DNA from 3 places in the Paenibacillus pedocola genome. Region 2 is predicted to be linked to each of the others. Evidence: predicted binding sites of a transcription regulator. Region 2 holds the regulator's gene; each other region holds the start of a gene.

Region 1 (11,110 bases), 250 kb from region 2:
AAAGATAGCCGAGCAAAGCAACATGGGGCAGACTTTTCTTCAAGGTACGCGGCATCAGTATTCAATCCTTTCACTACGCCGGTTAAACAGCAGCTGATATAGTGCCGTAACGACAAGAGTAAACACGAAGATTAGGACTGCAATGGTATTGCCGTACCCGTACTTAAAATTGGTGATAGCATATTTAATCATGTAGGTGGCCATGACTTCAGTCGAGCCTGCCGGTCCGCCTTTGGTCATAACGATGACAATATCGGCAGCCTTCATGGCCCCGGCAATGGAGAGCATAATCACCACGGAAATAATCGGTACAATCAGCGGCAGAGTAATACGGGTAGCCCGCTGAAAGCCGGTTGCGCCGTCAATCGCTGCCGCCTCATCAAGCTCACTGGGAATGGATAGGATCGCTGCCAGCACCATGACGATGTAGAATCCGGTCCACTGCCAGGCATTTGTAATCAGAATCGACAGCATGGCAAAACGCTCATCTGACAGCCAATAAATCGGCTCCACTCCGAACAGCCCCAGCAGTTTATTGAACAGCCCGATATTAGGCTCATAGATAAAGCCCCACAGAATACCGATTACTGCTGTAGACATTATGGAAGGCATAAATACGGCTGTTTTATATAATCCTTTGAGCTTCTTCACATTGGCAATCAATAAGGAGAAAAAGACGATCAGCGGAACCTGTATAAATACGGAGAATAGGATGAACCAGCCGTTATTCTTCACGGAGACCCAGAAGCGTTCATCGCCCAGCGCCTTCTTGAAATTGGTTAGACCGGTGTATTTGACGGTATCCGATACGCCGTTCCAGCTGGTGAAGCTATAATAGATTGAACTGAAGATCGGATAGATGAAGAATACAAAGAACAATGTAAGTGCAGGAATAACGAACAGGATGAAGACCAAGGGGTTTTTGAGTGCTTTATTCATGACTACCTCCGATAGCTTTGACATCTGGGAATGATTAGGCCGGAGTGCAAAAATGCACCCTGGAGCAAGCACCAGGGTACATTTCATTGGCTGCTGCTTACTCTACCGCTGCGTTCGCTTCTTCCTGAACCTTCTGCAGCGCTTCGCCCATCTTCTCAGGTGTAGTCTGACCGCCGATCAGCTTCTGAATTTGAATATTGCTGATTTCGGTCGTTACATCCGCCTGTACCAGAGAGTCGAACGCCGGGAAGGAGGACTCCGAGCTGTTCAGCACTGCCACAATTTCACTCATCAGATCATCTGTGATATTCTCGTTCAGCACCGCCTGATCAATCTTCATCGCCGGAAGCACACCGTCTTCCACCAATCCGCGCAATTGCATTTCTTCATTGTACATATTTTTGATGAACGACTTCACTGCGGCTAGTTGACGTTCGTCTTCACCTGCTGAAGCGGAGAAGCCATAGCCGTTGTTCACATCACGCATCAGGGCCGTCTGATCGCCTACCCCGCCTTCAACCGCAGGGATATTGAAGAATCCTACCTTACCGATCAGCCCTTCGCCGGATTGACCAGCCTTGAAGACCGAGGATTTCCAGGTTCCGTCATACATCAGAATCGCTTCACCGCTGGTGAACTGGGTCGTATATTCAGCATATTCGAACCCGAGCTCACCTTTTTTGAAGTAGCCTTTGTCGACCCATTCCTTGTATTTGGCGAATCCTTTTACAACGTTCGGATCATTCCACTTCGCTTCACCCGTAGCAAACTTCGCTGTAACATCCGGACCGGCATACCGGGACCACAGGTGATTAGCCAGCATCAACGGTACCCAACCGGCTTTGGATGCGCCTGCCATTGGCACTTTGCCGTCCGCCTTAATGTCAGCCAGCTGCTGTTCCAGTTCCGCGAAGGTAGTTGGAGCTTTCCAGCCCTTGCTTGCATAATATTCTTTATTATAGAAGAATCCTTCACCCGAACCGCCAATCGGCAATCCGTAGATTTTGCCTTCATAAGTAAAAGGATCCAGATTGGAGAATTTATCCTTGATTCCGAGTTCTTCGAGGATCGGGGTGAGATCTAGCAGCTTGCCTTCTTTCGCGTAGATCTTGGAATCAGGGCTGCCGAACAGGTCGAAAATTTCCGGCGGATTACCGGCGGCCATTTCACCGCGCAGCTTCTCTTTGCGGTTCACATCCGAATCCACACCATCCAGCTTGAAGGTCAGACCCGGCACCTCTTGCTGCACCTTGCCTACGACATCTTCCAGAATCGCCAGGCGTTTCTGTTTATCGGCACCAACCTGTGTATGACGGATTGTCATTTCAAAAGGCTCCGTGTTCACCGGTTCTTCTGTTGCCGGGGCATTGGTTGCAGCAGTCCCGCTGTTAGTTGCAGCGGCTTCACCATTGTTGCCTGAATTATTATTATTTCCGCAAGCAGTCAGTAGGGCTGAGGTGACAAACATTAGGGACAAGAGCATGGTTATACTTTTTCTCATTACGGGTGACCCTCCCTGGTTAATGATTTATGATTTCACTTACAACTCTTATTATAGAAAACAGACTTTGTAATCGTAAGGTTAAGATTCATCTACAATAGGGATAAAAACCTCTAATGTAAGCGAATACAATGGCATTTAGTCACATATTAAGTTATATTTTATGACATAATATTAAAAACCCAGTGAAATGACAACTCATTCTTGTTATGAAACCTATACACAATGTGAATTACCTCTATATTTACTTTCTTAACCTGACAGCAAAAAGCCGTCCCCCAGTATATTAGCTACTGTCAGGAACGGCTTCATTCAATTGCGATCATTATTTTACCAAAGCTGTCTCTTGACGTCCTTCTTCGATCAGCCGGTAAGCGCGCTGCACTTCCTCTTCTGTTGGTGAAGGTACACCCTCAAGCTCATAGGGACGGCCAAGCACTTCCCATTTATAGATCCCCATCTGGTGATAAGGCAGGATTTCAAACTTCTCAACACCGTTTAGGGTTCCGATGAACCGCCCAAGATTCAGCAGGTCTTCTTCCTTGTTATGAATACCAGGAACGTAAACGTGGCGGATCCACATTTTACGATTATGATCTGATAACCAGCGGGCCAGTCTCAACGTACGGTCATTGGATTTACCTGTTAGCTTGATATGAGCTTCATCATCAATATGCTTTAGGTCCAGCAGCACCAGATCCGTTACATCTAACAGATCAGTAATCTTATCGCCTTCGTTATACCCGTTCGTATCGAGTGTAGTGTGCAGGTTCCAGCGTTTCTTCACTTCCGTGAACAATTGCTTTACGAAATGTGCCTGGAGTGTTGGCTCCCCGCCTGAAACGGTAAGTCCACCGCCTGAAGAGCGGTAATAGTTCAAATAAGGCTGAATTTCTGAGAGTACATCCTCGATACTCATTTCTTTACCTTCGTTAAGACCCCAGGTATCCGGGTTATGACAATATTGGCACTTCAATAGGCAACCCTGCATAAATAGAACAAAACGGATACCAGGCCCGTCCACGGTCCCAAAGGTTTCTAAGGAATGTATGTGTCCATTAGCCATATGATGACATCCTTTCGAAATAAAACTTCAAATTTTAATGAATTTTAAGCAAGATTTTACCGCCCTTGAAACAAGAGCGGTATCACCTTGCAGCTATTGCATTGTATAAGCGTAACTGCGGTTAGCAGTTAATTTAATTACATTGCACCGTGGAAAGTACGGTTGATAACATCGAGTTGTTGTTCACGAGTCAGCTTGATGAAGTTAACAGCATAACCAGATACGCGGATAGTCAATTGTGGATAGTTTTCTGGGTGCTCCATAGCATCCATCAATTGTTCGCGGGCAAATACGTTAACGTTCAAGTGGTGGCCTTTGCTGCCGAAATATCCGTCCAGCATCGATACCAGATTGGATTTACGTCCTTCTTCTTCTTTACCAAGTGCTTTAGGCACGATAGAGAAGGTGTTGGAGATACCATCCAAGCTATCTTCGTAAGGCAGTTTAGCTACGGAGCTCAAGGAAGCCAAAGCGCCTTTTTTGTCGCGTCCGTGCATTGGGTTAGCACCTGGTGCGAACGGCTCGCCTTTTTTACGTCCATCAGGAGTTGTACCTGTTTTCTTACCATATACTACGTTCGAAGTGATAGTCAGTACCGATTGTGTCGGCAGAGCATCACGGTATGCATGGTGTTTGCGGATCATAGTCATGAACGATTCAACCAGTTCTACTGCAATGCTGTCAACAGCATCATCATTGTTACCGTAGCAAGGGAATTCACCTTCAGTTTCGAAGTCAACCGCGATACCTTGTTCGTTACGGATCACTTTAACTTTTGCATGTTTGATTGCGCTCAGGGAGTCAGCGGTAACAGACAGACCGGCAATACCACAAGCCATAGTCCGCAGAATATCGCGGTCATGCAGAGCCATTTCGATACGTTCGTAGGAATATTTATCGTGCATGTAGTGAATGACATTCAGTGTGTTCATGTAAGTCTTAGCCAGCCACTCCATCATCGGTTTAAAACGTTTCATTACTTCGTCGTATTCCAGGTATTCAGAAGTGATACGCGGATATTCAGGTCCTACTTGAGCACCAGATTTTTCATCCACACCGCCGTTGATTGCATACAGCAGAGCTTTTGCCAGGTTAGCGCGGGCTCCGAAGAATTGCATTTGTTTACCGATACGCATTGCGGATACGCAGCAAGCGATACCGTAGTCGTCGCCGTAGATTGGACGCATCAAATCGTCATTTTCATATTGAATCGAGCTGGTTTCGATGGAAACCTTCGCACAATATTTTTTGAAGCCTTCAGGCAGTTTTTCAGACCACAGTACAGTCAGGTTAGGTTCTGGTGCTGGTCCCAGATTGTACAGGGTGTGCAGGAAGCGGAAGCTGTTCTTAGTAACGCGTGTTGTTCCGTCTACGGACATACCGCCGATGGATTCTGTAACCCAAGTTGGGTCACCGCTGAACAGTTCGTTATAGTCAGGCGTACGCAGGAATTTCACGATACGCAATTTCATGATGAAATGGTCAACCAGTTCTTGTGCTTGTTCTTCAGTCAATGTACCTTCAGCAATATCGCGTTCTACATAGATATCAAGGAAGGAAGATACACGTCCAAGGGACATTGCAGCACCGTTTTGTTCTTTGATTGCAGCCAGGTAACCGAAGTATACCCATTGGAAAGCTTCTTTAGCGTTGTTTGCAGGCTTGCTGATATCCATGCCGTGCATTTGTGCCATTTGTTTCAATTCGCTAAGGGCACGAATTTGTTCGGAAATTTCTTCACGAAGACGGATAATGTCATCTGTCAGGGAATCCACTTCAAGGTTTGTAAGATCTTGCTTCTTTTCTTTGATCAGGAAGTCAATACCGTAAAGTGCTACGCGGCGGTAGTCACCGATAATACGGCCACGGCCATAAGCATCAGGAAGACCTGTGATGATACCGGCTTTACGTACGGCTCTCATTTCGGATGTATATGCATCAAATACGCCTTGGTTATGCGTTTTGCGGATGTTCGTGAACATTTCAACAATGTTTTGCGGAAGTTCGAAGCCGTATGCTTTGGTAGCATCGATCATCATCTTGATTCCGCCAAAAGGTTGAATAGAACGTTTGAAAGGAGCATCTGTCTGAACACCGACAATTTGTTCTTTGTCCTTGTCGATGTAACCAGGCTGGTGGGATACGATTGTAGATACAGTATTAACGTCTACATCAAGCACGCCGCCGTTAGCAATTTCTTGCTTGGTCATTTCAGAAACAATTTTCCAAAGTTCTGTTGTGTTATGTGTAGGACCTGCGAGGAAATCTTCCTTACCTACATAAGGATTGATGTTCTTCTCGATAAAATCATTTACGTTTACTTTCTTGGACCATTTACCTTTTGCAAAACTTCTCCAACCGGACTTTACTTCTTGTACATCTTTTTCAATCACCGACATGCTAAATCCCTCCATTTATATTTATATTATTTGTAGAGATCGCGGGCTTGAAGGTTAATCCCGTGTCTCGTGATCCCAATGATATGGTTGTTATAAAATTCACAATCGCGACTTCATATCCGGGAACGTTGTTTATATAAACATTTTAGTTTATTTTCTCAAAAAGGACTGTGACAAATATCACCTTTCCGGTGATATTTGTCACTACCATCTAGTCCCATATTAACCTTTAAACTTGCTTTTTGCTAAGCAATCGCCAATTATACGTCGAATCTTCCGTAAAATGCGTTGCGGTATACATCAGCCAGCTCAGTTACCAGCGGCAGTTTAGGGTTGGCAGTAGTACATTGGTCTTCAAATGCACGGTCAGCCAGGTAATCTACACGCGATTCGAAATCCTTAGGATCGAAGCCAAGCGCCGAGAACGACTCTTCGATACCGAGTTTTTTGTTCAGATCGCGGATTGCATTGATCAGGCTAGTTACGCCTTCTTCAGTAGTGCGGGCCGGCAATCCCAGAATGCGGGCGATTTCGGCATAACGCTCGTCAGCTACGAAGTGGGAATATTTAGGGAACGAAGCGAACTTCGTAGGTTTTTTAGCATTGTAACGGATAACGTGCGGCATCAGGATGGCATTGGTACGACCATGCGCTGTGTGGTATTGACCGCCCCATTTGTGCGCCAAGCTGTGGTTAATGCCCAGGAACGCGTTAGCAAAAGCCATACCAGCGAGTGTCGATGCGTTATGCATTTTTTCACGAGCCAGTTTGTCGCCAGTCAGAGCCGATTTTTCCAGGTACTGGAATACCAATTGAATTGCTTTGATTGCCAGACCATCGGAATAGTCACTAGCCATTACAGATACATAAGCTTCAATTGCATGTGTCAATACGTCCATACCGGTATCAGCAACAGCAGTTCTAGGCAAGCTGTATACAAACTCTGGATCAACGATCGCAACATCTGGAGTCAGCTCATAATCAGCCAATGGGTATTTAGTATTGTTGCCAGTTGTCTTGTCAGTAATAACTGCGAATGGAGTTACTTCCGAACCTGTACCCGATGTAGTTGGGATTGCAACGAATTTCGCTTTGTTGCCCAGCTCAGGGAATTTGTAGACGCGTTTGCGGATATCCATGAATTTCTGTTTCAATCCGTCAAAGTCAGCATCCGGGTGTTCATAGAACAACCACATTCCTTTTGCAGCATCCATTGGGGAACCGCCGCCGAGTGCGATGATGCAGTCCGGTTGGAATCTGTTCATCATAGCAGTACCTTTTTCAACTGTAGTAGTCGATGGATCCGGTTCAACTTCCGAGAACACTTCGATAGCTACAGGTGTTTGGCGCTGACGCAGATAGTGTTCTACTCTCTCAACATAACCCAGTTTAACCATCATTGGGTCCGTGATGATTGCTACACGGCTGATGTTAGGCATTTTAGTCAGGTACTGTGTGGATCCTTTTTCGAAGTAAATTTTGTCAGGTACTTTAAACCATTGCATATTCACGGTACGACGGTTCACCCTTTTCACGTTGATCAGATTGATTGCAGTAACGTTCTGCGATACCGAGTTGCGTCCATAAGATCCGCAGCCCAGGGTAAGCGAAGGGATATTCGTATTGTAAATGTCGCCGATGGCGCCATGTGTCGAAGGCGAGTTCACAAGAATACGTCCTGTTTGCAGGCGGTTCGAGAACTTCATGATAACTTCTTCGTTGTTGGAGTGGATAGCCGAGCTGTGGCCCATGCCACCAAATTCAACGATTTCTGCAGCGCGTTCGATACCTTGGTCTGCATTTTTAACTTTGTAGCAAGCCAGAACCGGGCTGAGTTTTTCAGCGGACAGCGGATATTTAGTGCCTACGCCTTCGATTTCAGCTACCAGAATCTTAGTGCCGGCTGGAACCTGAATACCGCACATTTCAGCGATTTTCACTGCCGATTGACCTACGATTGCTGGGTTAACTGCGCATTTTTCTACGTTCATTGCGCCGTTTGTCAGCTTAGCAGCTTCATCTTTGTTAACGAAGTAGCAGCCATTCGCGATCATTTTCTTCTTCACTTGGTCAAAGATTGCTTCTTCAATAATAACGGCTTGCTCGGAAGCACAGATCATACCATTGTCAAAGGTTTTGGAAAGGATGATGTCTGTTACTGCTTGATCGATGTTAGCACTCTTCTCGATGAAGGCAGGAACGTTACCAGGACCTACGCCGAGTGCCGGTTTGCCGCAGCTATAAGCTGCTTTAACCATTGCCGATCCGCCGGTTGCGAGGATCAGTGCAACGTCTGGATTGTTCATCAGTGCGTTTGTTTTGTCCATAGTAGGAAGTTCAATCCATTGGATGAAGTTCTCAGGTGCACCAGCTTTTACGCCTGCATCATGAAGAATTTTGGCTGCTGCCGCACTACACTCTTGCGCAGATGGATGGAAACCGAATATAATAGGATTACGTGTCTTAGCGGCGATCAATGCTTTAAACATCGTGGTGGATGTTGGGTTGGTTACCGGTGTGATACCCATTACAATTCCGACTGGTTCAGCAATCTTCTGGAAGTTGTCATAAGTGTTATCTTCAATAACGCCTACTGTCTTGTCGTACTTAATTCCGTGCCAGATATATTCAGTTGAGAAGATATTCTTCGTAATTTTGTCTTCGTATACTCCGCGTCCTGTTTCTTCGACGGCCAATTTCGCCAGGTACATATGTTTGTCGAGACCTGCCAACGCCATTGCATGAACGATTGTGTTAACCTGCTCTTGATCTAGCTCCATGAACGCATCCAGGGCTTTCTTTGCTTTATCCACCAAAGTCTGAATATACTCTTCAGCGGTGGTTTGTTTCACTTGGGCGGCGACTTCGTTTTTAACTGCCATCTCCCTCGTCCTCCTGTCAATTTTTAGGTTGTTTTTCTCTACACATTTATCTTATCACATCCTCCTCGTCTTGTATAGTGAATTCTTTCACAAAGTATAAAGTTTTTTTGATTTGTTTTCAAAGCGCTTTCATTCGATCATAATCAGGATTTAATACCATTTTTTATAAAATATTTTGGTAATATTTATATTGCGGCTCTCTGTTGACTTCTGAAACCCAGGTTCTCAAGGTTTACAGGGATTTGAAATTGCTGCTTTTTGTCTGATATTGGAAAACAAAAAAACAAGACGGCTGTTCTCCCTATTCGGAAGAATGGCCCGTCTTGTATTCATTTCTGGCGTTACCAGCGTATTCTACTCTACTTTAATAGTATCGAAGAATTTCTCCTGCACCGTTTTGGCGGCGGCATCCAGCTGCGCTTTGGAGTCTGTGCCTTTTTTGGAGAACAGCTCCTGGATCACATTGGACATCGTTGCGTAATAATCCTGAGTGTTGTACTGTGCTTCAGGCTTACCATCCAGTAGAGCCATAATGTCAGGGTTGTATTGATACACAATGTCGGAATACTTGTCGTATACGGCTTTTGTTTTCTTGCCGAAGTCAGAGTCAGCAGCATAATAGTCCAGAAGCGGCGGGATAAAATACTTGCCGTCCGCTTTGCGCTGCTGCAGAATCGCATCGAGCGCTTCCAGGCCTTTATCAGAGAAATAATCAAATGTAATATAGCGGAAGGCCATTTCCTGCTCGTCTTTAGAAGCGTTCGGATTGATTACGAGGTAATCGCCGCCGAGCACTCCGGTATGCTTGCCGCCTTTTTCAGCTGCTGGCATTGGATAGGTGAGCACATCCTCGGGTTTGAGTCCGCCCTGATTCAGTGCCTGTTCAATGACGCCGTCGGAGCCAGCCATCACCATCGCCGTACGTCCCTGCTGGAACGCCCCAACTGCATCACCCCAGCCAAGTGCCCAGTCCTGCGGAATAGCGTTCGCTTCCCATCTCAGCTTCTTGTAGAAATCCAGTGCTTTTACCCCTGCTTCGGAATTAAAGGTAGCAACGACCTTGCCGCCCTCCACATTCTGGATCTCTCCGCCCGCTTCGAACAGGAAGTTGGTCCAGTTCCAGCCAGCTTCATTGCCTTTCCCCATTGGGGCGATTCCGGAAATCCCTTTTTTGGGATCAGCTACCCCTTTGGCGGTGTTCAGCATATCCTCCCAGGTCCAGTCCATCGCCGGAACGGCTACGCCTTTGTCATCCAGCATCTTCTTATTAATCATTGTTGTGGTTACATACCCTTTTTGGGTTACACCGTAGACCTTACCGTCAATGATGAACTGATTTTGCAGCACCGGATTGATTTGATCCTTGTACTCATATTTGTTCCACAGCTCCGTAATATCGGCAGCCCAGCCCTTTTCCACCAGGAATTTGGCTTCTGTAGCATAGGTGTTAAAGAAGGTTGGCGCTTCATTGGCGGCCATTTTCACTCCGATTTCACTGACATTGTACTGCCAGTCATCCTTGATAATCTCTACGTTCGGATATTCCGCCTGAAAGCGTTTGATCCGGTCGTCCTCCTGAGCCCGCATCTCTGTCAGGTCAGGTGTCGGATAGTGGATTTTGATCGTTACTTTTCGCTGGGTGATATCATCGGCAGGTGCATTTGTTGCAGCAGTGCTGTTATCCGTATTTGCTGTGGCAGGTGCCGGAGAAGCTTCCTCCCCTGTATTTCCCTGGGCATTTCCGTTGTTGTTATTGTTGCCGCCGCAAGCGGATAACAACGAACCGGCCACAAGGAGACATGCTAATACGCTGGAAAATTTACGCATTGAAACTCCCCTTTTCAATTCATAATTAACTTACAAATTCATCTTAAAAGAGAAATCGTTTACAAACGAGGTGTATTTATATTCCTTTCATGTGCAGGTTTACGATCCCCCGTAAAATCGCGTCTTCCGCGCCTACCCTTTCACAGCCGACAATGTCACTCCGCGCATAATGAATTTCTGGAAGATCAGGAACACGAGAATCGGCGGCAGAGACACCAGGAAGAGAATTGCAAACTTAATGTTCGTATTCAGCGCCTTGACGTTGATAACATACTTATAGATCGCAGTCGCGAGCGTATATTTATCCTCGGTGTGCATGACCAGTGACGGCCAGAACCAGTCATTCCAGGCTGTGGAGAAAATAAAAATGGCCAGCGTGGCGAAAATCGGCACGGACAGCGGAACAGCGATAGAGAAAAAGCTTCTCGGCTCCGAGGCTCCGTCAATCCGCGCAGCTTCAAAGATTTCCTGGTGAATTCCGTCAAAAAAGTTCTTC
Region 2 (11,110 bases):
GATCTGTTATGCAAGTACAATATGCTTCACAGGCTTAGCGATGAAGTGATGGATGAGTGGCTGGCCTTTGCCGAGAAATTAAGCCAATTCCGGGAGCAGTCCGATTTTCCGGTTCAGCCGGAGGAAGCGGTGCAGCACGAAGCTCCTGAGCTTGCCATGGACTCTTTTGTCAGGGGACAGGGGTATTATAAGCTGCTGATGTACGGCAAATGTATTGAGCAGTTCAAGGAAGTGATTCAGCAGCATCCGGACAGTCTGGCAGCCCGCCTGTACCTGGCCATGGCCTACTTGCAGGAAGGTGACGGAGAGACGGCCTGGGGCCATCTGAACCATATGCTGGCGCTGATCCGCGAGAGCAAGCTCAAGGCAATGATCTATAATGCTCTGGGCTGCATCAGAGCCTCACAGGAGCGCTTCAAGGAAGCAAGTGAATTGTTCAGCCTTTCTTTGCTGCATGATCCCGCTTTACCGGAGCCGAGTGTCAATCTGGAGGTTTGCCGCAAAAGGGGCGGGAAGCTTCATTTTGGGAATCAGCTTGTTTCGCTGTTGTAATTATAGCCATTCATTTAGGCGATGCACCCACTTGAACAAGCGGCTTGCATCGCCTTTTTACGTAACTTCTGTTATGCTGATAAGGAGTCTCAAGTGAAAGGGAATAGAACTTATAATGAAATTTGCCGTGCTTGATTTTGAAACTACGGGAACCCAATCCGTGGGTGAGATCATCCAGGTTGGCCTTGCCATTATAGAAGAAGACCGGTCCATCTCCCGGGTGTATGGTTCCTATGTCAAGCCCGGAACGCCGATTCCACCTTTTATTACGGGCTTGACTGGCATAACCGATGAGGATGTAGCGAATGCCCCGGAGCTGGACGAAATGATGATGGAGCTTGTCCCGCTTTTGGATGATGTGGTGCTTGTTGGACATAATGTCGCTTTTGATTTTCATTTTTTACAGAGTGCTTTGGACCGCTGCGGCTATTTGCCGTTTCAGGGAAGAATTCTCGATACGATTGATTTTCTCAAAATTTGCTTTCCGTCACTGACGACCTACCAGCTGGGAGCGGTTAGCTCGCATTTCGGGCTTACTCATGAACGTCCGCATCAGGCGGACAGTGATGCACTGGCAACAGCCCTGGTGCTGCTTCAATGTCTGGAAGAGCTATACAGCCTGCCTCTGCTGACTATCCAGCGGCTGACTGAGCTGTTTGCTGAAGAAGACAGTGATCTCGCCTGGTATTTTGACGGCCTCCTGCGGGAACGGGAAATGGAGACCTTTCAGCCGGAAGGCGAGCTGACCTTTCACCGGCAGCTGGCACTGGCTGTAGGAGACTGGACTGAGCTTGTCCCGCCGAGGGAAGAAGGTGCCAGCAATCCTTTGGAGAATATATCCTTTGAAGACTATATGGCTGAAGTAACCAAACGCCTTAAAGATACTTTGCCGCAATATGAAAGCCGGGAAGCCCAAGAGATTATGATCGGTGAGGTGAAGACCGCTCTTCAGGAGGAGAAGCATCTGCTGATTGAGGCGGGCACCGGTACCGGTAAATCGCTGGGCTACCTTCTGCCGGCAATCTATCAGAGCGTGCGCACTGACCAGAAGGTAATGGTCAGCACCCACACCATCAATCTTCAGGATCAGCTGCGTGAGCGCGACATCCCCCTGCTTACGAGCGTGGTGCCGTTTCCGTTCAAAGCTGCAATCTTTAAGGGAAGAGGGCATTATTTGTGCCTGCGCAAGTTTGAACACAAAATTAATAAAAGAGACTTTGTAAGCCCCAGAGAAGAAGCCCTCACCGCGGCACAAATGATTGTCTGGCTGACCCAGACCCAATCGGGTGATGACGAGGAGCTGAATCTGAACGGCCGTGGCGGCGACTTTTGGGAGACTGTGGCCAGTGATACGGACTCCTGCCTGGGCCGCGCCTGTCCATGGTTCCGCAAATGCTATTACCACAGGGCCAAGCATGAAGCCGGCATTGCGGATGTGGTCATTACCAATCATTCCAAGCTGTTCGCCGATGTGAAGGCCGGACATCAGCTGCTTCCTGCTTATGAACATCTTGTGATTGATGAAGCTCATCATCTGGAGGATGTGGCAGGCAAGCATCTTGGCATGCAGATGAAGTATTTCACGGTAGCCCACACCCTGACGCGGCTGTATAAAGACAGCCGTAACGGACAGCTGCCGGCGCTGCGGCAGACCCTGCAATCCTCCGGCAGCGAAGAGGCTTCCGAGTGGAGCGGTGTGATCGACAGGATCTATCCGGACCTGCTGACGGTTAAGGAAACCTGGGATGCGCTCAGCGACAAGCTGTTTGGTCTCCTGCCTGAACGAAGTGACGCAGCGGCGGGTGAAGCCGGGCAGCTGGTGACACGCCTTCATCCCGGTAAGAAGCCGAAGGATTGGGAAGAGCTGGCAGCATTAGAGAATACGCTGAATTTAAGCCTTAGCGATATTATCCGCAGAGGCGATAAAATGCTCAGCGAGATGCGTGATACAGAAAGCCAGTCCTCCTCGGACAGTCTGGTGACGGATATTGGCGGCTTGTTTAAGGATTTAGCCTCAATCCGTGAACAGATCCGTTTCTTCATGGGTTTAAATGATGAGAATATCGTTTATTGGATGGAGGGTAGCGGCAACTACCGCGGCAAATCACTGCAGCTGTATGCCGTTCCGGTCGATGTCAGTACACAGCTCAAGGATTTGTTCTTCGACAAGAAGAAGAGTATTGTGCTGACATCTGCGACACTTTCCGTGGATAAATCCTTCCAGTTCATGATCGATAATCTTGGGCTTAACGAGGCTGCCGAACAAGACCGTCTGATGACAGCACTGCTGCCTTCGCCGTTCAAATACCGCGAACAGGCGCTGCTTGTTATTCCGCGTGATTTCCCAAGTGTCAAAGGCAGTGTGGGTGATGCCCGCTTTGTGGATAAGCTGGTGCATTCACTGGCGGAAACTGCGGTCGCAACCAAAGGCCGCATGCTTGTGCTGTTCACCTCTTATAAGATGCTGCGTCAGGTCTATGACCCGCTTAAGGAGGCACTGGCATCAGAGGATATTACGGTCCTTGGCCAAGGCGTGGAGGGAGGCAGCCGCAGTAAGCTGATCCGGAGGTTTCAGGACAGTTCGGCTTCGGTGCTGCTCGGGACCAGCAGCTTCTGGGAAGGTGTGGATATCCCCGGAGAGGCACTGACTTGCCTGGCGATCGTCAGACTTCCGTTTCAGCCGCCGAACCATCCGCTTGCGGAGGCGAAGTCCGAGCTGTTACAGGCCCAGAAGAAGAATCCTTTCATGAAGCTGTCTGTTCCGCAGGCGGTTATCCGTTTCAAACAGGGTTTTGGCCGGCTGGTTCGGACGGCTCAGGATCGGGGAATTGTCATTGTATATGATACCAGGGTCATCGAAGCTTATTACGGGAAGTATTTCCTGTATTCTCTTCCGGGTCCCAAAATGGAGCATATGCTGACTGATCAGATGGTTCCGAGAATTGAAGAATGGCTTGAAGGCGGCAATGAGTCCAACATTCAATGACCTCCTTCAGGAACCGGGAATTGCAATTATCTTGTACTGTTTTGTTCTGATCGTTTGATCATAAATGTTCTAATCTCCGCATGCGCGTTCCCGGTTATGCTGCTGGAACGCGCCTTGCGGATTTCATAAGCTGCGCATCAGAGTGATTTTATTTTAGGAGGAGAAAACATGAAATCAGATAAAATATCGGAGGCAGTTGTTCGCAGGCTCCCTGTGTACCTGCGTTTTCTGAACGATCTCCAGAAACGTGAAATCGCCACAGTTTCCTCTCAGGAGCTGGGGCAGAAGCTGGATCTTAACCCGGCGCAGATCCGTAAGGATCTGGCTTATTTCGGTGATTTTGGCAGAAAGGGCATTGGATATGATGTATCCTACCTGATCGAGAAAATCCGCCATATCCTTAAGCTTGACCAGCAAATCAACGTGGCTCTGGTCGGTGCCGGTAACCTCGGTCATGCCTTGTCCAACTATAACGCCTATCTGAAGGATACAATGAAAATTACAGCTGTATTTGATTCTTATGCGCCTAAAGTGGGACAGAAGATCAACTCCCTGACTGTTCAGCCAATGGAAGAGCTGGGCCAGACGATTCGTGAGCAGGGTATCCGGATTGGCATTATCACCGTTCCGGACAGCGAAGCGCAGAATGTAGCTGATATTCTGGTGGAATCGGGGATCGAAGCTATCCTGAATTTTGCACCGGTAATTTTAAAGACCCCGCCAACGATTCGCATTCATGCAGCGGATTTTACAACCGACCTCCAGAGTCTGGCATATTATTTGCATGATGGAAAGGAAGAACATACGGATGAGCAGCAATAAGACAGTAATCGAAAATGGACGCTTCCTCGTACCTGGTTCGGTGCAACCCGTCCTGAACGGTTATATGACTATAGAAAATGACCTGATCACATACATAGGGGAAGACAAACCCGCCTTTGAAGAGGGTGTCCTGACCGTTGACGGCAGCCGCCTGCTGTTTATGCCGGGTCTGATCAATACTCATGGCCATGCGGCGATGTCGCTTCTGCGCGGCTATGGTGATGATATGGTGCTTCAGAGCTGGCTGCAGGAAAAAATGTGGCCGATGGAAGCGAAATTCACCGGAGATGATGTATACTGGGGGACTGCCTTGTCTGTTCTCGAGATGCTGAAGGGCGGCACAACGACCTTCCTGGATATGTACGATCATATGGACCGTGTTGCAGAGGTAACAGAGCAGTCGGGCATCCGTGCGGTGCTGATGCGCGGCGCGATCGGTCTATGTCCGGAGGATGTGCAGAACCAGAAGCTTGCCGAAGCCGTAGAGTTCGCCCGGAACTGGCACGGCAAGGCAGACGGCCGGATTACGGCAATGCTCTCGCCCCACGCTCCGTACACCTGTCCGCCGGAATTTTTCATGAAATTTGTGCAGGCAGCCCATGATCTGGATTTGCCGATGCATACGCATATGTCCGAAACGCGCCATGAGGTGGAGCAGAACGTAGCCGATTACGGCCTGCGCCCTGTGGCCCATCTGGAGAAGCTCGGTATGTTCACCAGACCATCCCTGATTGCCCATGGTGTACACTTGAATGATGAAGAAATTGAGATTCTGGCCCGTTATAAGGTTGGCGTATCCCATAATCCGGGCAGTAACCTGAAGCTCGCAAGCGGAGTTGCCCGTGTGCCTGAATTGCTGAGAGCCGGAGTGAAGGTCTCGCTCGGAACTGACGGAGCAGCTAGCAACAACAACCTGGATATGTTCGAGGAAATGCGGCTTGCAGCGCTGATCCATAAGGGCGTAAGCGGAGATCCTACTGCAGTACCGGCACCGGAAGCACTGCTGATGGCGACAGAATATGGCGCTGCCTCGATCTATCTGAACAATGTCGGGCGTCTTGCCACAGGCATGAAGGCAGATTTTATCGCTATTGATATTGACCAGCCTCATTTGCTGCCGCACTCTGACCTGCTCTCCCATGCCGTATATTCGGCAAGTGCCAAGGATGTAGAGCATGTCTGGATTAACGGCCAGCAGGTTGTAAAGCACGGTAAATGCCTGACGCTGGATGAGGAAGAAATCCGCCGTAAGGCGCAGGAAACCTTCGAGAGCCTGCTCAAACGGTAATTTGAGGTTGTTATTTTAAGGAAAGGGAGCTGCACTTTGAGGAAAAGGAAAAAATGGCTTCCGCTGGGGATTGGCGTGGTGCTGCTCCTTTTGTTCGGACTCGGGCAGTTCTATGCCTATATCATGAAGGACCAGTGGAATGAACGGAATGCAGCCAAGGAAGTTGCTAAGTCCCGTGCCGGACTGACGGAGATCACAAAAGCGCAGAAATCGGTCTGGGATGAAAACTCGGTCTACTGGGTGCTAACGGGAAAAAACAGTGCCGGGACGAAGCTTATGGTCTGGGTCCGTTTTACACTTGACGGTAAGCCGGCTGGAGGCGCCAACGATATCTATGCGGAGGAGCTGTCAAAAGGGACCTCGGAGCAGGAAATCCGCGCTATTATAGCCGCTCAGCTACCGGGTGCAGCAATTAAGAGGCTCCTTCCGGGTGTGTTTAACGGTGAATACGCCTGGCAGGTCTTTTACAAGCTGGACAACAGGTATTATTACCAGTTTTACCGGTTCGCGGATGGTACGGCGATCGGCGAGGGCTACAGTTTGCCAAGCAAATAAGACAGCATAAGAGGAACGAGCGGCGGGTGGACAGGCAACTGTTTACCTGCTGTTTTCTTTTCTGATAAAGTTGTATTGATGATGCTTGATATAGAAAATGATATATATGATTGATATATAAGTACCAGTAATACATATCTTAGTTTTGCGGAGTATAGCGAAGCATCCTGCGATGATGAGGTTACAGTACAGAATGCCGGGACTTCCCCGTTTATATGACTAGTAAAATTAATATCTTGCTTAAATAATATTAACGCGAATTTGCAAATGATCGGCAAAAAGACCTGAATGAACTAATCATTCAGGTCTTTTTTGTCGATAAAGGGGCAAAGAGCAATAAAACACCCAGAAATTAGTATCGAAAATTTTAAATATATTCACAATTTTATTCGGATTCGTATATACACATATGATATACTACTATTTGTATTAAGACATGCCGAAGAGCATGTCAGAATCGGAAACCTGTTTGACACGCTATCTATTGCATTCATATAGTTATAGCCCCAAATCTGAGAGGAGGACGTTTCTTGAAATTACGTCTTGTGCCTGTGCTTTTAACGTCTTTGTTGTCTGCTGCGCTGCTCTTTGGCGGATGGTATTCCTATCGCCAGTTCGCTGTGCAGGAGCCGCTCCAAAAGATTGTATCATCCTACGAAGGAGTCAACGATTCACATATTACTATTAACCGTAACGAGGTCACTTTGAAACTGGATCTCGCACCCGGCACGAAATTGCGTGAGCTGGTGCAGTATGTGAACACAGAGGGCAGTTCCGCTATTGACGGACGCACCCTGAAGATTGATGTGAATCAGCACTCCAGCGCCCTGCTTGACGAATATTGGGACAAGGCGATGTTCTCTGTCGCTGAAGCGATGGAGAGCCGTAAATATACACTTATCCCTGCCAAGCTGGATGGACTTATCGCGGAATATTCGCAATATAAAGATGTAACTGCAACGACAGAAATTGATGACAGCAACGTATATGTAAGCCTTACTAACGGTAAAGAGAGCAAATTTATTATTTTACCCCGGGTTCCAGGAGCGATAGGAGTGTGGAACAATGCCTAAGTATTGGAAAGAAGTTCTGACCGGATTTGTTCCGGTGCTGCTGATTTTTATGGCGTTTGTCGGTATCAATATTTTTCCGGTGATTATTGCCGCCGGCATGATCGGCGCACTGCTGCTCATTGCCCACCTGCGCGGAGGATTGACCGTAAATGCGGGCGGGGATAAGAAGCGTAAGAAGAGCGGTCCTTCCAAGCTTACCTTTGAAGAAATCGGCGGACAGGACAATGCGAAGCAGGAGCTGCGCGAAGCATTGGATTTTCTGATCCGGCATGAGGAAATCAGCAAGTTCGGGATTCGCCCGTTGAAGGGTATCCTGCTTACCGGCCCTCCGGGAACAGGGAAGACGCTGATGGCCAAAGCGGCGGCGCATTACACTAATTCCGTGTTTGTAGCGGCATCCGGCAGTGAGTTTGTAGAAATGTACGTGGGTGTCGGAGCCGGACGTATCCGTGATTTATTTAAGGATGCCCGCAACCGCGCCTTAAAAGAAAACAAGCAAAGCGCAATTATTTTTATCGATGAAATTGATGTAATCGGCGGTAAGCGTGAAGGCGGCCAGCAGCGCGAGTATGATCAGACGCTGAACCAGCTGCTGACTGAAATGGACGGGATCTACAACAACGACACCCCGCGCATCCTGCTGGTTGCTGCGACGAACCGTAAGGAAATGCTTGACTCCGCCCTGCTCCGTCCGGGCCGGTTTGACCGTCATATCCAGGTCGATATGCCTGACAAGAAGGGGCGCAGATCGATTCTCGATCTGCATGCCAAGAATAAGCCGCTGCACGCGGATGTGAATCTGGACAAGGTAGCAGAGGAAGCCTACGGGTTCTCCGGTGCCCAGCTGGAAAGTGTAATGAACGAGGCTGCGATTTACATGATGCGTGAGAACCTCACAGAGGTGGAACAGCGGCATCTCTCGCTGGCCATCGACAAGGTGATGATGGGCGAAAAGACAGACCGTGAGACGAACCAGGAAGAAAAGCAGCGGGTGGCGATCCACGAGCTTGGCCATGCAATTATGGCAGAGCTGCTGCGTCCGGGAAGTGTAAGCCAGGTTACCCTGACTCCGCGCGGACAGGCTTTGGGGTATGTACGACATAATCCGCAGACTGAGCAATACCTCTACACCAAGGATTATCTGGAGCATCAGATTATGATTGCCCTTGGAGGGGCAGCTTCGGAGGAGATGTATTACGGCGGAAGAAGCACCGGCTCACGCGGCGATTTTGACCAGGCGCTGAATATTGTGGAGACGATGATGAAATCCGGACTTACCTCGCTTGGTATTGCTAATCTGGAAATGGTTACCACAGAAGAATTAATGAAGGAAAATAGTAAAATATTAGATGAGCTTATGATTCGCACCCGAGACCTGCTGGAGAAACAGCGGAATGTGTTTGACTACTCTTTGGATATATTAATGAAGGAGGAAGTCCTCTCCGGAGAGCAATTTCGTTGTCAATTTCGTGACAGTGTGAGATTACCGGCATAATTATTTATGCCGGTTATTTTTTTTTACTTTTCAGACATGCTAAGATATTATTATATGTCGGGCTACATATTTTTTACGACAGACAAGGTACAATACAAAAGTATAGATACCTGAAAGGATGGAGACTTTTACATGAATTTTAAAAAAATCGGCGTCATCGGCGGTGGAACCATGGGTCAAGGGATTGCTGAAATGCTGGCAGCCAAGGGCCTGGATGTTATGCTGGTGGAGAAAACTGCAGAAAGACTGGATTACTCTTACGGAATGATCGAGACAAGTCTCGACAAACAGTTGGAGAAATGGGCAATTACCCAGGCTGAGAAGAAACTGATTCTGAGCCGTATTCAAAAAGTGACACATTTCGCGGAGCTCAGCTCGTGTGATATGGTCATTGAGACCATTACCGAGGACCTGGAAGCGAAGCAAAAAGTATTTAATCAGCTGGATGCAGTGTGTCCGAGCAACATTATTCTGGCCAGCAACACGTCGACACTCAGCTTGACAGAGCTTGCCAGCTCTACAATGTATCCGGAACGCGTAATCGGCATGCACTTTATACATCCTGTAGGTAAGGTGGACCTTGTTGAAATCGTGCGCGGTCTGAAAACTTCCGACAGCACTTTTGAAGATACCAAAGCCTTTGTTGATGAAATCGTTGATAAAAAAGGCGTAATGATATACGAATCCCCAGGATTTGTATCCTCACGCCTCATTTGCTTGTTCATTAACGAAGCTATGCATGTGCTTCAAGAAGGTGTTGCTTCTCCTGAAGATATCGATGATGCAATGCGAATTGGTTACCAATTCCAGCATGGACCGCTTGAAATGGCTGACCGTTTCGGATTGGATTCCGTGCTTGCCGCACTTGAAAACATGTTCCGTGAATACGGTGAACTGAAGTACCGTCCATCGACTATTCTGAAGAAGATGGTACGTGCAGGACAATTGGGTGCAAAATCGGGCGAAGGCTTCTTCAAGTATGACAAGGATGGTGACCGGATATGAACGTTTTAGTAATCAACTCGGGTAGTTCTTCTTTAAAATATCAGCTGTACAATATGACGGATGAATCCGTTCTGGCAAAAGGTCTGGTAGAACGTATCGGGATGGATTCATCCATTCTGACCCACAAACCGACCGGTAAACCGGATGTGACGGAAGTTAGTGAAATCCTGGAGCATAATACGGCGATCCGCAAAGTACTGGCGTGTCTGACCGACAGTGAGCATGGTGTAATTGGCTCCATTGATGAAATCAATGCTGTGGGCCACCGTGTTGTACACGGGGGAGAATTTTTCAAGGAATCCTCACTGGTGGACGGCGATGCCAAATCGAAGATCCGCCAGCTGTTTGACCTTGCACCGCTGCACAATCCTGCTGCAGTAATGGGGATCACAGCTACTGAAAACAATATGCCGGGTGTTCCGCAGGCTGTTATTTTCGATACTGCGTTCCACCAGACTATGCCTGAAAAAGCTTATATGTACGCAATTCCTAGAGTGCTGTACAACAAATACAAAGTCCGCCGCTACGGCGCACACGGCACATCCCATGATTTCGTCAGCAAAGCTGCAGCCGAATATCTGGACCGTCCGCTCGAGGACTTGAAGATCATTACCTGTCATATCGGTAACGGCGCAAGCGTAACTGCGGTTCAAGGCGGAGTATCTATCGATACCTCAATGGGGATGACCCCGCTTGAAGGTCTGATGATGGGTACACGCAGTGGTGACCTTGATCCCGCTATCGTTCCTTATGTGATGAACAAGGAAGAGCTGTCCGTTGGCGAAGTGAACTCCATGCTTAATAAGCACAGCGGTCTCTTGGCTATTTCCGGTGTGAGCAGCGACATGCGTGATATTATCGATGGTGCGGAGAAGGGCGAGCCTAACTCCACGCTTGCTTTTGAAATGTACGAATACCGCCTGCGCAAATATATCGGTTCTTATGCAGCCGCTATGAACGGTGTGGACGTCATCGTCTTTACAGCAGGTGTCGGCGAGAATGCATCGCTGCTGCGCGAAAGAGTACTGAATAATCTTACCTTCCTTGGCATTGAGCTTGATGCTGAGGCCAACAAGGTTCGTTCCGGCGATCCGCGCCGCATCTCTACAGCTGATTCCAAGGTACAGGTGCTTGTGGTTCCGACAAACGAAGAGCTTGTCATTGCACGCGATACCTATCGCCTTGTGCAAGGAATTAACGGCTAAATTAGAGGAGAGATCTTAGGCATGGCTAACAAGAGTGTAATCAAGAATGTGAATGAGCATGTCGGAGAGAGTGTTGTTATCGGCTGTTGGGTTAACAACAAACGCTCCAGCGGTAAAATTCAATTCCTG
Region 3 (11,110 bases), 270 kb from region 2:
AAGATGTAACGCTAACAAAACTAAGTGTATGCTTTCGGAGCAAGTTTTGTCGTTGTGACTCGAAGATGTAACGCTAACAAAACTTTTAGGAGGCGAGGAAGATGAAAACCACCTTGTTTTCCCGGGAAATAACCTATGGGAAAGAGGATGTTGCCGAACTGGAAGCCGCTTCGATCAAAGTGCAGCTCATTTATGATAAAGCGCTGTTCATGCTGCACGGCCATCTTCCTGATTCCTTGTGGGACGCGTGGATAGGGGTGCCCTATGAAATTATCTCTTCTTTATATAAAGGAGACAATGATAGCGGCAGCGTTTTTCAAAAGTGGATTCAGAGTCCTTCGGGCTGGAAATGTATAGGCTGTGAGCGGCATTGCCTGGAGCCTTCAGCTGCTGCACAAGGAAAACCTGCAGGCAATCAGCGGTTGTTTACCTTTCACAACGGGATCCGGCAGAGTATGGTTCTGCAGGCGCTAATCTGGTCAATGTATGAGAACACCGTGCTTTTTCAGCCGTATCTGGGTGATGAAGCTTTTCTTAACGGCGATGATCTGGACACTATCTCTTCCTATTTTGTGCCGACCTATTTAAACAAGGTGCGTCTGACGGAGAACGGCAAACCTTCTAAAGAATATAAAGAGAGTAATATAAAAGTATATCAGGAATGGATATCCGCCCCCGATCTTGTCCTCCAGTGGAACGGCGGGTTAACCGAAGGCAGGTGGATGACCGGCGTGTATGTGGACCATTCCCGTTTTGCCGGCCTCGGACCCTATCTGAAGGATGCGCAGGGCAAACGGACCTATATGCAGGCTACGGTTCAGTGAAGTATTGCAGCTATTCTGGGAAAACACCTCTATAAGAGGTGTTTTTTTATGCGGTTTGTTTTCATTTTCTCCATGTTCAATAAAATTTTATGTATTTGTGCGTACAATCACAAACTGAGATTCCGGTGAGCGTTATGGTGTAGGAGTAAAGAAAAACCTAAACCAATAACGTGAGGGAGGGCCCCATATGACGGCCAATCAATTGAACCATACAACAGAAGCGCTTAGCTTTAGCGGCGAGGATCTGGTGAGAGATATCGTACTGCAATTTCCTAAGGCGGCTGATTATTTCAAAGGACAACGGATCGATTTCTGCTGCGGAGGAGTGAAGCCGCTGGCGGAGGCAGCTGCAGAGAAAGGGCTTGATGCGGATACGATGCTAAGCGATCTGCACAAGCTGGCCCAGGAGCATCCTGTGCTAGAGGAAGACACCAAGTGGAATGGAGCATCTTCAGAGGAACTGGTGGAACATATCGTGAACAAGCATCACCGTTACCTGCGTGAAGAGCTGCCTTTGATCAGCCAGAATGTAACCAAGGTATTCCGTGTCCACGGCGAGGATTCCCCGCATCTGGCCGAAGTTTACCGCTTATTCAACCTGCTGCGTGAAGATCTGCTGAAGCATACAGCACAGGAAGAAGAAATTGAGTTTCCAAAAATGCTGGCTTACAGCGCGAATCCGAGCGAGGAAGCTTTGGCTGAACTGCGCGGTCTGCTGTCCGGTCTGGAAGCGGAACATGATGGGGCAGGCGAGATTTTGCGTGAGCTCCGCGCGGTGACGAATGACTTTACCCCGCCCGAGCATGCCTGCACGACTTACCGGTTGACGTATGCCCGGCTCGAGGAGCTGGAAGGAATGACCTTCGAGCATGTGCATCTGGAGAATAATAACCTCTTCCTGCGTTACCAATAATCCAATGTATCGTAAAAAGAAGTCCCTGCGGGGACTTTTTTTGTTGCACTGCCGGAATTGCGATGGCTGAGATATTTTTTTTAAGCAGAAGGGCCATGTTCATATTGCCTTAATTAATAAATCATGTGAAAATAATGAAGCGAAAAGGACATTATACATAAAGACTACAAGCCTGAGGAAATGCTGGAAGCTGTGATCAGGCAAAAAAGGGCGGTGCCGGGAATGTCAGTGAAGTTGATGGGGCGCGTATGTCTGGGACTTCTATTTATCGTGATCATGGGAGGCTGTTCTGCGCTTAATAGCAATCTGGAGGGGAATATTGCAGACGCCGGGGCAACCCAGCCTGGTTTTTCTCTTAAGGTGGGAGACAATGATCTGACAGGGAGTTCAGGCAGACAGCTTAGTGATGCGTATAAGCAGGAGATAACGATCCAGGAATTGCTTAAGAACAGCGGTCTCGTCACTTTTGCTGAAGACGGATCTACGCTGCTTACTGTAAATAAAGTGTCACTGGCTAAAGATATGGTGTGGGAAATCAAATTGAACGACAAGCGGATTACAGATATGAATACCAGAGTTAAGCAGGAAGATAGTATAGTGATTACTGCGCAGGCGGCAGCACCCAATACCCCTTTTCAGCCTGTTATCCTTACAGTGAACGGGGGGAGTGAGCAGCCGGAGCTGACTCATTCATACGTTCAGCCGTTTACGGAAAATCTGTCTGTAAGGGGACTGCTGATGAGCAGCGGAATTGTTCATTTGGCGGAGAATAATAAGACTGTGCTGACTGTAAAGGAGTATAAACCGCTTACCAATGAGGAATGGAAGCTGAAATTGAACGATAAGACGCTGCTGGACAGCGGTATCGATATGAAGCTGAGGATACAGGACGAACTGGAGTTATCACTTGTACTGCGATAGTGATGCTGTGTTCTGACTAGTCTTTGTCTATAGCCATGTTTCTCTGTTGCCGCTACCGGCTGCAGAGGAACATGGCTGTTTTAGTTGGAAACATCCATCGAATCGTTATAAGCTAACACGGCATGTAAATTGTGAAAAGATTCACATTTAATGTGATTACAATCACAAATGCAGTTCAAATTTAAAATGTATAATTCTCTTACGAGATATATTTTCATAGGAATTCAGATGCTTCGGGGAGGTTTTAACAGTGAGAGTGGAGAGAGAAAAATTAGTATTAATAGGCAACGGGATGGCAGGCGTAGGCACAATTGAACAGATTCTCAAGCTGGGCGGCGCTTATGATATTACCATCTTCGGCAGCGAGCCTCATCCTAACTACAACCGGATTATGCTGTCATATGTTCTTGAAGGCAGCAAAAGCATTGAGGACATTATTTTGAATGACCGCCAGTGGTATGAGGACAACCATATTACCCTGCATACGGGGACTACTGTAGTCCGGATTGATGAAGAAAGCCGTCAGGTCATCGCTGATAACGGTTTAAGTGTTTCATACGATAAAGTGATTATTGCAACAGGCTCGAACTCTTTTATTCTTCCCGTTCCGGGCAGCACCAAAGAAGGCGTAGTCGGCTTCCGCGATATCGCAGATTGCGATGCCATGCTGGCGGCAGCACAACAGTACCGTACAGCAGCGGTAATCGGCGGCGGATTGCTCGGACTCGAAGCAGCCAAAGGTCTGGTTAATCTCGGCATGGATGTAACAGTAGTGCATCTGCTGGAAGACCTGATGGAGCGGCAACTGGATCATACCGCTTCGTCCATGCTGCAGGCTGAACTGAAACGTCAAGGCGTGAAGTTTGCCATGGGTAAGCAGACGGTGGAGCTGACAGGCGAAGAGCGGGTTAACGGTCTGCGATTCAGTGACGGTACGGAGCTCCAGGCGGATTTCGTGGTGATGGCTGTCGGCATTAAGCCGAACACTCAGCTTGCCAAAGACTCCGGTATTACAGTTAACCGCGGGATTGTCGTGAACGACTATCTCCAGACCTCTATGGAGAATGTCTATTCTGTCGGAGAGTGTACGGAACACCGCGGGACCTGCTACGGTCTGGTAGCACCGCTGTTTGAACAGGGTATGGTGCTGGCAAAGCATTTGTGCGGTGCCGCTACCCAGCCGTATGAAGGATCGGTTGTGGCTACGAAGCTGAAGATTTCCGGAGTAGATGTATTCTCCGCAGGTGAATTTACGGAAACAGCTGAGCATACGGTTATTTCAGCTAAAGATGAGTGGAAGAGAACCTACAAAAAGATTTTGCTCAAAGACAATATGATCGTCGGCGCCGTCTTGTTCGGTGATGTTACCGAATCGGCCAGCCTGCAGAAGCTGGTGAAGCAAGGCGCAGAGATGACCGATGAGATCTACAGTGAAGTCATGGGCACCGGTTGCTGCGGCGGGGGCGGAGCCAAACAAGGAATGTCTGTTGAGGCAATGGCCGATGAAGAAATCGTCTGCGGCTGTAATGGGGTCACCAAAAAAGCGATTGTCGATGCAGTGACCGAGAACGGATTTACCACTGTGGATGAAATCAAAGCCTGCACCGGAGCCACGCGTTCCTGCGGCGGCTGTAAGCCTGTCGTGGAACAAATTCTCCAGTTTGTCCTTGGTGACAGCTTCCAGGAGAGTGCCAAAGCCGGCATTTGCAGCTGTACAACACTCAGCCGTGATGAGATTGTAGCCGAGATTACGGCCAAAGGGCTCAAGACTACCAAAGAAGTCATGAATGTACTGGACTGGAAACAGCCTGAGGGCTGCTCCAAATGCCGTCCGGCTGTGAACTACTACCTGGGCATGATCTATCCGGACACGCATGAGGACGAGAAGGAATCGCGCTTCGTTAATGAGCGTATGAGTGCGAATATCCAGAAGGACGGCACATTTACCGTCGTTCCGCGGATGTATGGCGGTGTAACTACACCGGAGGATTTGAAGCGGATTGCCGATGTCTCCATTAAATATGATGTGAAGGTAGTGAAGGTAACCGGCGGACAGCGTCTGGACCTGATTGGTGTCAAAAAAGAGGATGTGCCTAAAGTCTGGGAAGAGCTGGATATGCCATCCGGTTATGCGTATGCCAAGTCGCTTCGGACCGTCAAAACCTGTGTTGGTAACCAGTTCTGCCGCTTCGGCACCCAGGACTCAATGGGTGTAGGAGCTATGCTTGAGCGCAAATATGAACGGCTTGATTTCCCGGCCAAATTCAAAATGGCTGTTAACGGCTGCCCGCGTAACTGTGCGGAATCCTGCACCAAGGATATCGGTATCGTCGGCAATGACGGCGGCTGGGAAGTGTTCATTGGCGGAAACGGCGGAATTAAGCCGCGTATCGCTGATGCCTTCTGCAAGGTGAAGACGGATGAAGAATTGGTTGAGGTCTGTTCAGCCGTTATGCAGTACTACCGTGAAACCGGGAACTATCTGGAAAGAACCTCCGAGTGGGTGGAACGAATGGGTCTGGAGAACATCCAGCGCGTGATTATGGATAATGCGGAGAACCGCAAGGAACTGGCTGCACGGATTGATTTTGCCTTGGCCCAGGTTTCAGATCCATGGAAAAAAATGCTGGATGATGATAATACCCGCAGTGCACTGTTCGAAAAAGCTAACCTCTAAAACGGAACCTAAAGGAGAGAAGACGATGGAAAGCACAAAACTTAAGTATACGCTAGGCACGCTTCAGCATTTCCTGCCGCAGATAGGCCGTGTAGTCACCTGCGGTCCGGTGGAGCTGGCTATATTCCGGACTTCTGATGACCAATTCTATGCCGTGGAAAACCGGAGTCCGCATCCAAAAGGCGGTCCGCTGGCTGAAGGAATTGTATCCGGCTATTATCTGTATGATCCGCTGTATGATTGGAAGATCGATCTTCGCACTGGAGAGGTTCAAGCTCCGGATAAAGGCATCGTTGCCACATTCCCCGTTACGGTGGATGGCGATAACGTAAATGTCATCCTGTAAGAAACAATGATCCAAAGCTAAACTATGTAGAGAAATGGCGGGGTGGAAAGATGTTTACGCAAAGTGTCGAGAACATCGTAGAGGCAGCAGTCAGCAAACGTGACAAAATGAATGAGAGTTTGCCGAGGTATTTTCTGGCTGCATTACTGGCCGGGGCTTATGTCGGAATCGGAATTATCCTTATCTTCTCCCTTGGTGCGCCTCTGGCTGCAATCAAATCACCGTTTCAGCCGCTGGTAATGGGAGCCTCCTTCGGGATCGCGCTGACACTGGTTATCTTTGCGGGCTCAGAGCTGTTTACCGGTAACAATATGTTCTTTACGGTAAGTACACTTGCCGGAAGAACTACGGTGTGGGATACGCTCAAGAACTGGGTTATCGTCTTTATAGGCAATGTCGGCGGGGCAATTATTCTTGCCCTGCTGATTCAGGGGACCGGATTGTTCAAGGCTGCACCTGCGGAGCATCTGATTTTCGCTGCAGCAGCCAAAAAGATGACACTTCCCTTCTCAGAGCTGTTCTTCCGGGGGATTCTTTGTAACTGGCTGGTCTGTCTAGCCATATGGATGTCTTCACGTGCTAAAAGTGAAGCTGCCAAGCTGGTGCTTATCTGGTGGTGTCTGTTCGCCTTCATCGCCAGTGGTTATGAGCATAGCGTGGCTAACATGACACTGCTTAGTGTGGCCGTTTTGCTGCCGAATCATCCAGAGACGGTAACGGTTGCAGGCTGGATTCACAACATGATTCCGGTCACACTGGGAAATATAATCGGCGGCGGTCTGTTCGTCGGTATGGCGTATTGGCTGATCTCTCCGGTTCGCTCAAAATTCAGCAAACATTAAGCATGTACTGATAAACTGTTCTGAGGCAATAGCCCTCAGGGCAGTTTTTTTGTTACACTGGAATTTAGGAATGTCCGAGGGAGGGCCACAATGAAGAGCTTTAACCATTTTGGGGTTTACGGGATTTGTGAGCAGGCCGGTAGGCTGCTGGTTATTCACAAAGGCAGAGGGGCGTATACCGGAAGATTCGATCTTCCCGGGGGGCGGCTGGAGGAGAACGAGGCGCTGACAGACGGACTGGTGCGTGAGTTCCTGGAGGAGACTGGACTGTCTGTCCGGGTGAAGAACAACCTGGGAGCCTTTGATTTTTTTGTGCGCTATCAAGAGGATTCTTTTACACATATGCATCACATTGCTGCACTGTATACGGTTGAGATCAATGAAGATCACCCGGTTTCCGATATCGCAACCTTTGCCATGCAGGATTCCCTCGGCTGTGTATGGGTGGATTTACCGGCAATAACCCTGGACTCGGCGTCGCCTATTGCAGTGCTTGCGGCAGAGTGGCTTACCAGCGGATGTCTACCTTCTCAGACAGGTTACCATGAGCATTGGGAGATGAAAGTGCTTGGGAAGCCATAGAACTTATACATAAGAAAAAAGACGCCAGATAAGCGCCTTGACCACTCTATTTTATTGTGCAGAATATTTGGGCCATATATGATTCAATGAGGAGAATAGAGGGTAATGTTACTAGGAAATTAGATACGGCAAATTTCGTTAGGACATAATTCGCAATGGCAGATTTCCTGCAGCATGCTAAGATCCTTAATGACAATCATGCCATTCTCATATTCAACTGCATCTTTTTTACGCAGATCGCTCAGCATCCGGTTGACACTCTCACGGGTAGCACCGATCATGTTGGACAGATCCGTATGCGTAATTTTCTTGTTGATCAGAATATTGTCACCATTCTTCTCGCCGTAGGTGTTGCCAAGACGAATCAGTGTGGAGCAGAGTGCGCCTGGTTTGCCGTACATCATCAAGTCACGGAATTTCGTCTGTGTGAGACGGTGATGGATACCCATCCATTTCATAAAGTCGATGGCGAAGTCGCAGTGCTGACAGATCAGAATCTCCAGATCCTTCTGCTCAATTACGCCAACCTCGCTTTCCTCAATTACTTCGGCAGTGAAGCTGTGCTTCGTGCTGAAGAACGGGTCAGCTTGGCCTACCATGTCACCAGCCTGATACATATAAAGAATCAGTTCTTTGCCTTCGTCGGTAGATTTGGTCAGTTTCACACGTCCACGTTTGATATAAAACAATTTATCCGAGTAGTCACCCTCCCAGAACAGATGTGATCCTTCAGGGACCATACGTTCTTTCATTGTGACCAGAAGTCTGTTAAAGTTCTGTTCGGAGAAACAGTTTGTATTTCCGTGGGCTTCGATAACATTGTAATGTTCCTTTATCATAATCGACATCCCCTTTATTCCCTCAGTTTTTCAGTAAATTTTAAATTAATTATACCTTGTAATTCCTCATAATGGTTAAAAATTTTCGATAAAAAGTGTCGAATTTTTAACATTGTGATAATTTTCACTTCGAACGTGTGAGATTTAATATGATTTTCACCGTAACAGGGGGAGAAAATCCATAGTTATCGTTTATTATAACAGTCAATTCCCAATTTACACAATTGTGGGGAGGCTGTTTTTTTTATCTCCGTAAAAATGCACATAACTCTGATACAGTCGGACATTGGCCTCTTATCTCCTGAAAGGTACGCTGGATATGAGCGTTGACACTCGGGAGAAGGAGAATTCAGATATGGCAAAAGTAGCAGATAAATATTTAAAGGTCGACCCTTGGGCAATTATTGAAGAGGACTTTGATCAGGAGCGGAACCGGACCTCGGAATCGATTTTTTCACTGGGCAATGAGTATATGGGTGTGCGAGGTTATGCTGAGGAAGGCTACAGCGGGGATACGCTCCCGGGCAGCTATTTCAACGGCCTGAATGAAGAGCAGGCGATCGGCAACCATTACAAAGGCATTATCCGTTCTCTGCGCTATATGGTGAATGCGGTGGACTGGCTGTATACCCGGATTACGCTTGACGGCGAACAGCTGGATTTGGCTTTCAGTAAGATATCGGATTACAGCCGCAGGCTGGATTTCCGTACCGGCACCTATTGCCGCGAATTTATATGGCATTTGGAGAACGGCAAACAACTGAAACTAACCTTTACCCGGCTGGTCAGTATGACCATGTCCCATCTCGGACTGCAGAGAGTTGCCTTTGAGCCGCTAAATTTCTCGGGCAATGTCCAGGTGTGTACGGGTCTTGATTTTGGGATGATCCATGAGGAACGGGGCCAGAGTATGTGGAGAGGTCTGCGCAGCGGAGGGGCGGACGGGATTACCGCAATTATGGCGGAGACACTGACTACGGGTAATAAGCTGTTTTCCGGGTTTGTCCTGCAGTCTCCGGTCCAATTCAGTCCATCTCGTGTAGAGCGGGATAAATTTATCGGAGAGTCGTTCACCCTGCCTTTAATAGAAGGAAAAAAGGTCCATTATACGAAGCTTGCCGTCAATTGTGCGGATAGCAGCGGTTCCAAGTCAGCAGACGTACTATGGAAAGAAGGGATGGAGCTTGCTGCAACAACTGCAGGGCTAAATGAGGCTGAAATATTCAACGCTCAAACCGAATACTGGACAAGGATTTGGGAGACCAGCGATATCGTTATTGAAGGTGACCCGGAGAATCAGCAGGGCATCCGTTTTTGTATTTTTCAGCTGTACCAGACGTACCATGGCGACCATCCCGGCTATAATATCGGCGCAAAAGGCTTGACGGGTGAAGCCTACCGCGGGCTTGCTTTCTGGGATACGGAGTCGTACTGTCTGCCGTTCTATATGTTCAACAATCCGAAGGCGGCCAAGAGCCTGCTGGAATTCCGCTATAAAACACTGCCCGAGGCGATTCAGCGGGCCAGGGATGTGGATTGCGAGGGGGCCTGCTTTCCGATTGCGACAATTGACGGAACCGAAAGCTGCGACCTGTGGCAGCACTCTAACCTGCAGCTTCATGTCGGGACGGCTGTGTCCTACGGTATCTGGCATTATGTAAAAAATACGGGAGACAGGGAATTCCTCTACAGTAAAGGTGCTGAAATGCTGATTCAGATCAGCCGGTTTTATGCTACACGCGGTCAATGGGGGGCACGCAGCGGCCAGTTCGGTTATTTTGGCGTAATGGGTCCTGATGAATTCCAATTAATGGTGAACAATAACTGCTACATCAACCTGATGGCTAAAAAATTGTTCGAATATACCCTGGAAACGGTGGCTCATATGCAGGCGGCAGTGCCAGAGGCCTACGCCCAACTGGCTGCTAAGACAGCGCTCCGTGAAGACGAATTGGCAGACTGGAGCAGCAAGGCGGAGCATATGCGGATTCCGTTAGATCAAGATAGCGGTGTTTATGAAGAGCATGACGGATTTTTTGATATGCCGCATATTGATATTCATTCGATTCCGGTGACGGAATTTCCGCTGTATTCGAATTGGTCTTATGACCGCCTGTACCGCTATGACATGATTAAGCAGCCTGATGTACTGATGTTCATGTTCCTTTATAGCGGACAATTCTCCAAGGAAGCCAAGCGTGCCAATTACGAATATTATGAGCCGCGCTGTATTCATGAATCATCGCTTTCACCATCCATCCATTCGATTCTGGCCAGTGAAATCGGCAAACCGGAGGAAGCCTATCATTTCTTCGAATTTGCAACCCGGCTTGATCTCGACAATTATAACCGCAACACCCGCGAGGGCCTGCATACAACCTCCATTGCGGCTGCCTGGATGAACATCGTCTACGGCTTCGGCGGCATGCGCTCGGACGGGGAACGGCTAAGCTTCCAGCCTTCGCTGCCGGAACGCTGGACCTCCTACAGCTTCCAGGTCCTGTACGAGGGAGTTCTGCTGAAGCTGGAGGTTACTAAGGATTCAGTGCGGATACAGGCCGCCTCCGGCGGATGCACAGAGATCATTATGGATGGGCAGCAGATCACGGTTGGGGCAGACCGCATCGTACTCCCGCTGGGGAAAGGGATGATGGCCGGATGAGCTGGACCGTACAGGATCAGGTTTTTGACCGGGAGCGGATCACGACGAACGGGAATAAATTTATGACCGGCAACGGTTATATGGGATACCGTGGTACGCTGGAGGAATTCGGCAAGGAACAGCTTGCCGCGGTCACCTTGGCCGGTGTATATGATCAGGCCGGCGGGAAGTGGCGCGAGCCGGTGAACGCCCCGAACGGGCTGTTCACCAGACTCAGCTGCAACGGACAGCAGCTCGGAGTGCTGGATACTGAGCCCGAGACACATACACAGGAGCTTGATATACGCGGCGCAGTCCACAAACGGGAGACGGTATACGGCCTCGCCGGAGGCGGACAGCTGGTATTCACTGCTGAACGGTTCATCAGCATGGATCAGCTGCATCTACTGGCCGGCAAGCTAAGCATACGCAGTACGGCGGATTGCCGGATTGAGATTGAGAGCGGAATCGATGGGGATGTATGGGATATAAACGGCCCGCATCTGTATGCGCGGCAGGAGCAGT

The links. Region 2 encodes Rex, which represses fermentation and respiration genes when NADH is low (regulators of the CRP and FNR family bind a similar motif). Its sites were predicted from a motif close to TTGTGAAATATTTCACAA; they were not measured.
Region 1: adhE (bifunctional acetaldehyde-CoA/alcohol dehydrogenase) is a predicted target of Rex. The motif match lies at 8,863-8,880, and genes of this name have one in related genera.
Region 3: nirB (nitrite reductase large subunit NirB) is a predicted target of Rex. The motif match lies at 2,788-2,805, and genes of this name have one in related genera.

The regions. Positions count from the first base shown of each region.
Region 1 is NZ_CP134223.1:4,403,912-4,415,021, forward strand. It holds gene QU597_RS19675 (carbohydrate ABC transporter permease) at 1-55, opposite strand, end outside; gene QU597_RS19680 (carbohydrate ABC transporter permease) at 55-939, opposite strand; gene QU597_RS19685 (extracellular solute-binding protein) at 1,037-2,440, opposite strand; gene pflA (pyruvate formate-lyase-activating protein) at 2,766-3,506, opposite strand; gene pflB (formate C-acetyltransferase) at 3,644-5,905, opposite strand; gene adhE (bifunctional acetaldehyde-CoA/alcohol dehydrogenase) at 6,166-8,787, opposite strand; gene QU597_RS19705 (ABC transporter substrate-binding protein) at 9,142-10,614, opposite strand; gene QU597_RS19710 (carbohydrate ABC transporter permease) at 10,747-11,110, opposite strand, start outside.
Region 2 is NZ_CP134223.1:4,154,580-4,165,689, reverse strand. It holds gene QU597_RS18435 (tetratricopeptide repeat protein) at 1-552, shown strand, start outside; gene dinG (ATP-dependent DNA helicase DinG) at 668-3,538, shown strand; gene QU597_RS18425 (redox-sensing transcriptional repressor Rex) at 3,707-4,360, shown strand; gene QU597_RS18420 (amidohydrolase) at 4,347-5,648, shown strand; gene QU597_RS18415 (cell wall elongation regulator TseB-like domain-containing protein) at 5,685-6,203, shown strand; gene QU597_RS18410 (hypothetical protein) at 6,734-7,276, shown strand; gene QU597_RS18405 (AAA family ATPase) at 7,269-8,771, shown strand; gene QU597_RS18400 (3-hydroxyacyl-CoA dehydrogenase family protein) at 8,904-9,776, shown strand; gene QU597_RS18395 (acetate/propionate family kinase) at 9,773-10,981, shown strand; gene asnS (asparagine--tRNA ligase) at 11,003-11,110, shown strand, end outside.
Region 3 is NZ_CP134223.1:4,427,107-4,438,216, reverse strand. It holds gene QU597_RS19795 (hypothetical protein) at 102-824, shown strand; gene ric (iron-sulfur cluster repair di-iron protein) at 1,012-1,737, shown strand; gene QU597_RS19785 (hypothetical protein) at 1,960-2,658, shown strand; gene nirB (nitrite reductase large subunit NirB) at 2,909-5,335, shown strand; gene nirD (nitrite reductase small subunit NirD) at 5,361-5,681, shown strand; gene QU597_RS19770 (formate/nitrite transporter family protein) at 5,732-6,523, shown strand; gene QU597_RS19765 (NUDIX hydrolase) at 6,614-7,105, shown strand; gene QU597_RS19760 (Crp/Fnr family transcriptional regulator) at 7,225-7,944, opposite strand; gene QU597_RS19755 (glycoside hydrolase family 65 protein) at 8,300-10,606, shown strand; gene QU597_RS19750 (glycosyl hydrolase family 65 domain-containing protein) at 10,603-11,110, shown strand, end outside.